Regions from separate parts of the Pseudoalteromonas sp. OF7H-1 genome, predicted to be linked through region 2. Evidence: predicted binding sites of a transcription regulator. Region 2 holds the regulator's gene; each other region holds the start of a gene.
The links. Region 2 encodes sigma-54, which starts transcription at its own class of promoters, with help from an activator protein. Its sites were predicted from a motif close to GTTGGCACGNNNNTNGNNT; they were not measured.
Positions count from the first base shown of each region.

Region 1: a site for sigma-54 is predicted at 1,122-1,140, ahead of MHN30_RS00560 (P-II family nitrogen regulator). Genes of this name have one in related genera too.
Region 3: a site for sigma-54 is predicted at 982-1,000, ahead of MHN30_RS20445 (DUF2726 domain-containing protein). Genes of this name have one in related genera too.

Region 1 covers NZ_JAKRFX010000001.1:125,827-128,100, forward strand. Annotated here, with positions in the region: gene MHN30_RS00555 (diguanylate cyclase) at 1-992, shown strand, start outside; gene MHN30_RS00560 (P-II family nitrogen regulator) at 1,182-1,520, shown strand; gene MHN30_RS00565 (ammonium transporter) at 1,534-2,274, shown strand, end outside.
Region 2 covers NZ_JAKRFX010000018.1:46,107-48,380, forward strand. Annotated here, with positions in the region: gene ptsN (PTS IIA-like nitrogen regulatory protein PtsN) at 1-81, opposite strand, end outside; gene hpf (ribosome hibernation promoting factor) at 83-370, opposite strand; gene MHN30_RS19095 (RNA polymerase factor sigma-54) at 400-1,899, opposite strand; gene lptB (LPS export ABC transporter ATP-binding protein) at 1,946-2,274, opposite strand, start outside.
Region 3 covers NZ_JAKRFX010000021.1:19,228-21,501, forward strand. Annotated here, with positions in the region: gene mtnN (5'-methylthioadenosine/S-adenosylhomocysteine nucleosidase) at 1-242, opposite strand, end outside; gene MHN30_RS20445 (DUF2726 domain-containing protein) at 351-941, opposite strand; gene MHN30_RS20450 (aminotransferase class V-fold PLP-dependent enzyme) at 1,152-2,274, opposite strand, start outside.

The DNA.
Region 1 (2,274 bases), on a different contig from region 2:
CAAAAATAGATGAATATAGCCGCCAGCAAATGCTTGAAATGGGCGTGGTGGATTATGTGATTAAAGACAACCGTGATTCATACCTATACGCGGTCAAGTTAGCATCTAGACTGTTGAGAAACCAAGGTTGCAAGGCGCTGATCGCCGATGATTCTGTGATCAGTCGAGCGGTAATGAAGCAAATGCTTGAAAAGCAATTATTTACAGTGCTTGAGGCGCAAGATGGCGAACAGGCATTGGAGATGTTGCTATCTGACCATGAAATTAAACTGCTGCTGACAGACTTTGCGATGCCGACGATGGATGGCTTTGAGTTGGTGAAATCCGTTCGTAATAGTCGCGGACGAGATGAGTTGGCGATTATTGGTCTGTCTGGCGCTGGAAGTCATGGTTTGTCAGCAAAGTTTATCAAATACGGCGCCAATGACTTTTTGGCAAAACCTTTTATGAGTGAAGAGTTTCATTGCCGCATCATGCAGACGATGGAGCAGCTCAATTTGATTGCAGAAATCAAAGAATATGCGCATCGTGACTATTTAACAGGACTTTATAATCGCCGTTATTTCTGTCAGCAAGCAGAGCGTTTAATCAAGAACAAACCGAGTCAGCATATATTGGCATTGTTAGACCTCGATCATTTTAAATCTATTAATGATCAATATGGTCATGAAAGCGGTGATGATGTACTTAAACAAGTTGCTGATTTACTGCGTAGTGCATTTGGTCACTACATTGTCGCACGTATTGGTGGGGAAGAGTTTGCTTTGCTTATTCCAAGCTCAGATATGAAGATGGCAAAGCACATGCTAGAAGACTTTAGAGAACGCCTTGCGCAGCAAGCATTCAAAATTCCTGAGGGTAAGCATTATTGCACCATCAGTATTGGCCTCGCGGCTTGCCAATCAAAGAGTCTAAGCGAAGTAATGCGCAAAGCTGATAAAGCGCTCTATAAAGCGAAGGACAAACAACGAAATTGCGTTATCGCGCATTAGCTTTTCGTTATTTGGGTGTTTATGCACCAACTCAGTTCAGTCTTTATATCAATGCACCTAGATGGTGCATTTTTTATGCGTGAAATTCTATCTCCTACTTTAATTCATTGTTAATTAAGGAATAAAAAATTTGGCACAAAGGTTGGATTACTGCATACAACAGGATCAACTGTCCTAAGGGGACTCAGCATGAAAATGATAAGTGCAATAATAAAACCATTTAAGCTTGATGAGGTACGTGAAGCGTTAGCCGATCTGGGGATTGAAGGTATGACGGTTGTTGACGTTAAAGGGTTTGGACGTCAGCGCGGTCATACCGAACTGTATCGCGGTGCAGAATATCAAGTCGATTTCATTCCAAAAATAAAAATAGAAATTGCGACGTTAAGCGAAAACGCCGAGCGTGTTGTGGAAACGGTTACAAAAGCTGCGTTCACTGGAAAAATTGGTGATGGAAAAATCTTTGTTTACGACTTAGACCAAGTTGTTCGGATCCGTACCGGCGAACTTGATGAAGAAGCCATTTAAGGGGAGCCAGGCAATGGAAAATACAATAATAGAACTAAAATTTTCATTAAATACCTTTTACTTTTTGATCTCTGGCGTCTTAGTTATGTGGATGGCAGCCGGATTCGCTATGCTTGAAGCGGGATTAGTACGCTCAAAAAATACCACTGAAATCCTTACCAAGAACGTCGCACTGTACGCTATTGCTTGTACTATGTATTTGCTTATTGGTTACAACATCATGTATGTCGATAATGCCGAAGGTGGGGTTTTACCAAGTCTTGGTGCGCTCATTGGCAGTGCTGCTAAGGATGCCGACCATGCACTGCAATCCGACTTTTTCTTCCAAGTAGTATTTGTTGCAACGGCCATGTCAATTGTCTCGGGCGCTGTTGCTGAGCGTATGAAATTGTGGGCGTTTTTAGCATTTTGTGTGGTGTTAACTGGTTTTATCTACCCATTAGAAGGCTATTGGACGTGGGGCGGTGGTTTCTTATCTGAGCTTGGCTTTGTTGACTTTGCCGGCTCTGCCATTGTGCATGGTGCCGGTGCTGCTGCGGCACTAGCGGGTGTTTTGTTACTTGGTGCGCGCAAAGGAAAATATGGCAAAAATGGTGAGATTTACCCAATTCCAGGCTCCAACATGCCACTGGCTACACTAGGCACCTTTATTTTGTGGATGGGGTGGTTTGGCTTTAACGGCGGATCTCAACTGTTCCTTGCCGACAAAGAAAATGCCATCGCGGTCAGCCAAATCATGCTAAATACCAACGCG
Region 2 (2,274 bases):
GTATTCTAAAATACGTTTTTTGCTATTAAAAAGGACCGCAGCTTTACTGCAGTCCTTGTTCACTAATTCACTTAATTTCATCTTAGTGTCGAGTGAGCTTCTCTTTGTGTTTAATAACTTGACGATCTAGCTTGTCGATAAGGCCATCAATTGCGGCATACATATCTTGATGCTCTGTTGATGCAAATAGCTCGCCGCCGTTTACGTGTAATGTTGCTTCTGCTTTTTGTACTAGTTTCTCGACATCAAGGATCACATGCACGTTATTGATATGATCAAAGTGCCTTTCTAGCTTCGCAAACTTGTTGGTGACATAGTCTCTTAATGAGTCAGTAATTTCTACATGGCGACCAGTTAGATTTAGTTGCATAAGCATTTTTCCTTCTTGGGTTTTACGTCTTATATCAAGCTTTTACGCTGATTTGACGGTGGAATGGCTAGGGATTCACGATATTTTGCAATCGTACGTCTCGCTACCTTAATTCCTTGCTCAGCTAAGATATCTGCAATTTTGCTGTCACTCAATGGCTTCGCGGTATTTTCTGCAGCTATCAGCTTTTTGATAAGTGCTCTAATTGCTGTAGAGGAGCACTCACCTCCATTTTCTGTACTTACATGGCTAGAGAAGAAATACTTCAGCTCAAATATTCCCCGAGGTGTATGCATGTATTTTTGTGTTGTCACACGGGAAATTGTGGACTCATGCATCTCAACCATTTCAGCAACATCATTTAGCACCATAGGGCGCATTGCTTCGGGGCCATGTTCAAAGAATGCCTGTTGTTGTTGCACAATGCAATTGGTAACTTTTAATAATGTATCATTTCGGCTTTCTAAGCTTTTAATAAACCACTTTGCTTCTTGTAAATGTGAGCGAATAAACTGACTATCCGTACTGGATTTCGCCGTTCTAGACATCGCAGCGTAATGGTCGTTTACTCTTATTTTAGGCATAGCATCAGGATTTAGCTCTACGACCCAGCGACCTTTTACTTTTTTCACTGATACGTCAGGGATCACATATTCAGGCTCTTCATGAATAATGCTTGCCGCTGGTTTTGGGTTAAGGCTATGAATTAACGTCATGACCTCTTTGAGATCGGCTTCTTTAAGGCGCGTTTTCTTAGCCAAAGTTCGATAGTCACGGCTGGCAAGCAAGTCGATATGCTCTGTCAGGATCATTTTCGTTTCGGCAATCCATGGTGTATCTGGGGCGAATTGATTTAGCTGAATACACAAGCATTCCTGTAAACTGCGCGCTGCGATACCGACAGGATCGAAAAGCTGAATACGTTTGAGCACGGCTTCGACTTCATCCAGCTCGATAGGCTCTTCGCTACTTTCATCATTAATGCTTTCTAAAATGTCTTCGCAAGACAGTGTTAAAATGCCTGACAGGTCGACCGCTTCAATAATCGCAATCGCAATCGCTCTATCTGTTGGACTAAATGGTGTCAGCTCAAGTTGCCACATGAGATAGTCGTGGAGAGATTCAGAGGTTTCCCCTTGATAAACATTATCGTCATCGGGAAGTGGGCCTGAGCTTGCAGCGGGTGCTGCGCTCATATACTCATCCCAAGTGACATCCATGGCAAGGTCATCACTGACAGTGTCTTTGCTCATGGCGGTATCTGAGTCTATTTCATAGTCACTAACCTGCGCTTCATCGCTTGAATCTTGATTGTCGTCAGCACTGCTCTTTTCTTGGCTGTGTTGGTCAGCGTTTTCGCCGTCAGTATTATCACCTTCTTCCACTTCCAACAATGGATTGCTGTCTAATGCTTCTTGTATTTCTTGTTGCAGATCCAATGTACTAAGCTGCAGCAAGCGAATGGCTTGTTGCAGTTGTGGAGTCATTGTAAGTTGCTGCCCCATGCGCAGCTGTAATGATTGCCTCATGTATCTCTAACAATCCTTTTTAACAGTTATTAATACTACGTCTTAACTATAGCTTGAATTGTTCGCCTAGGTAGACATCTCTTACGGTTTGATCTGCCAAAACATGTTCTGGCGTGCCTGCAGCGATTAACTCACCATGTGAAACGATGTAGGCTTTTTCACATACGTCCAGCGTTTCTCTAACGTTATGATCGGTGATTAGCACACCGATACCGCGGTTTTTTAGGTGCTCTATGATTGTCTTTATATCTAACACCGAAATAGGATCAACACCAGCAAAAGGTTCATCTAACAGGATAAACTTAGGATTAGCGGCTAAAGCGCGAGCAATCTCTACGCGTCTTCTTTCGCCTCCCGACAATGCCATGCCCTGTG
Region 3 (2,274 bases), on a different contig from region 2:
TCAAAACCACCTGCAGAACCCGTGTTGATCACGCAATCTGGTGCAAAATTGTCGATAAGCAAAGTTGTCGCAACCGTCGCTGCCACTTTACCAATGCCAGACTGTACAAGCGTTACGTCAAGACCAGCCAGTTTGCCGGTGTAAAAAGTAAAGCCACCTTTGGTCAATGTTTGCGGGTTTTCCATGGTGTTACGCAAAATGGTAACTTCTTGCTCCATTGCGCCGATAATGCCTACTTTCATCAAAAGATTCCTAATTTGTGGTGGGGAAAGCCCCAGTGTCAAAATTGCTTTTATTATACGAAAGGGGTTTTGATAGGTAAAACAAAAAACGGGCTGACGCCCGTTTTGCTAGATTTCTGCCAACTGAGTTGACTGTGCTTTTGCCTGTGAAGGTGACAGTACCGCAGGTTTGTAGGTGCGGTTTCTGGTTTTCTTTGGCATCTCCACTTTTTGGCCAAGCTTGAACAAGATTGCCGCACGAACCTCCGCACTTTGGTAGCCACTTTTGATTTTCATGCGAATGTGTGGAATACCCGCAGATTCCAGAGCGCCACTGACAAACCAGTCTTTTTGTGCTTTGTGGCCGTTTTTATTGGCGTTATTGACCAAATCAACAGCGGCAACAATTTTCAGTGTCTCTTTGTCTACCAAAACATAATCCAACTGCTTATTCTTAGCTTTAGTTACCGCGGCACGACGCGCTTTTGGAGAGATCCCCGGCTTGCACTCAATCACATCAATGAGTTTAATGCGGCTTACGATTTTATATCTATCGCCAACTGCACGTTCTAATAAGTGTAGAAACGATGCTTCAACGGTGGTAAAAACAGATTCTTTACGATTAAACGGATAAGGATTGCCACCCACATCGGTGTACTTAGAAGCGACAATGGAAGCAACGACCACTAGAGCCAAAATAGCAAGTAACGCAAATTCCATACAAAACTCCAAATCAAAAAAATGACATCTGTGGTTTTATAAGCAATAGGTGTGCCAAACGAGCGCTTAAATTAGTGAGTGGTTAACATTAAATCGGTGAATCAGTATTTGGGATATGGAAAGAAAAATAAAGTGCTTTAAGTTGTTTATACTAGGCAGCGATATCTTACAGCAGGGCTGCCTAGTACTGGATTATGATATTAGCTCGCGTTATTTTTCCTCTTTCAGCACGTAGATCTCACCATCGAAACTACCTTGAATGGTCAATCCTTGGCCTGCCAGCTCCTTGAGATATTCAATATGCTCTTGGGTAATATGTTGGCCCGGCACCAAAAGCGGAATACCCGGAGGATACGGGGTGACTAAGCCTGCACAAATTCGGTTGTTGCTCTTGCTAATAGGTACAGATTCACGCTCGCCGTAGAAGGCATCACTAGGAATACAAGCAAGGTCAATTGCGGGTAAGTTCTCAGGTAAGCGTGAGCGTCGCGTTGACTTCGATAGTTTTACCTTGCCGCCATCAAGTTTCTTTAAGGCATTGTATAAACGAATGATCTTTGAGCGTGTACCACCCAAGGTTAGTAAGACTAAGATGGTACTGTGCGTATATTTCTCAATCTCCAGCCCAATTTCGTCTAACAGGAATTTATGAATATCCTTTAACGAATATGGTAGTTCACTAATATCTATGAGGATTTTAAGCGGATCATGCCCCATATTATCGCCACTAAAATGTGGGAATATGTTCATAAAGTCTTGCTTATCAAGCACTTTAATATGTTTGAGCGAGGCCATCTGCTGTTTGAACTCTGCAACATGGTTCAGCAGCGCATTGAGTAACTTATAGCCTTCCATCTCCAACTGCTTCTGGCACACATCCAAAGACGCTATAAGTTGGTATTTGGGCGAGGTGCTGGCGTAGATACTGTAAATCTCACGGAAGAAATCAGCATCAAAATCAGGGTCGTTAATATGGATATAAGATGCCTGCGAAAATGCCGATACGACTTTATGCGCCGAATGAGTGACATAATCGGCACCTGCATGAATGGCGGAATAATGGCGCAAGCTAGGGTGAAATAGCGAGTAAGCAAACCAAGCTTCATCAATAAAGACTTTGATGCCATGCTGATGGGCAAATTCTACGACTTGTTTCAGGTCGCTCAGCAAACCATCATAGGTACAGCCGGTGAGCACCAGTAGTTTTGCATCGGTATTTTGTTCAATCGCTTGCTTAATATCGGCCAGTGAAGGCGGTGCAAATATGCCATATTTTGGATTTAAGATACTCGACAAATAGATTGGGAAACTGGCCGATTGCAAAATGCCATAG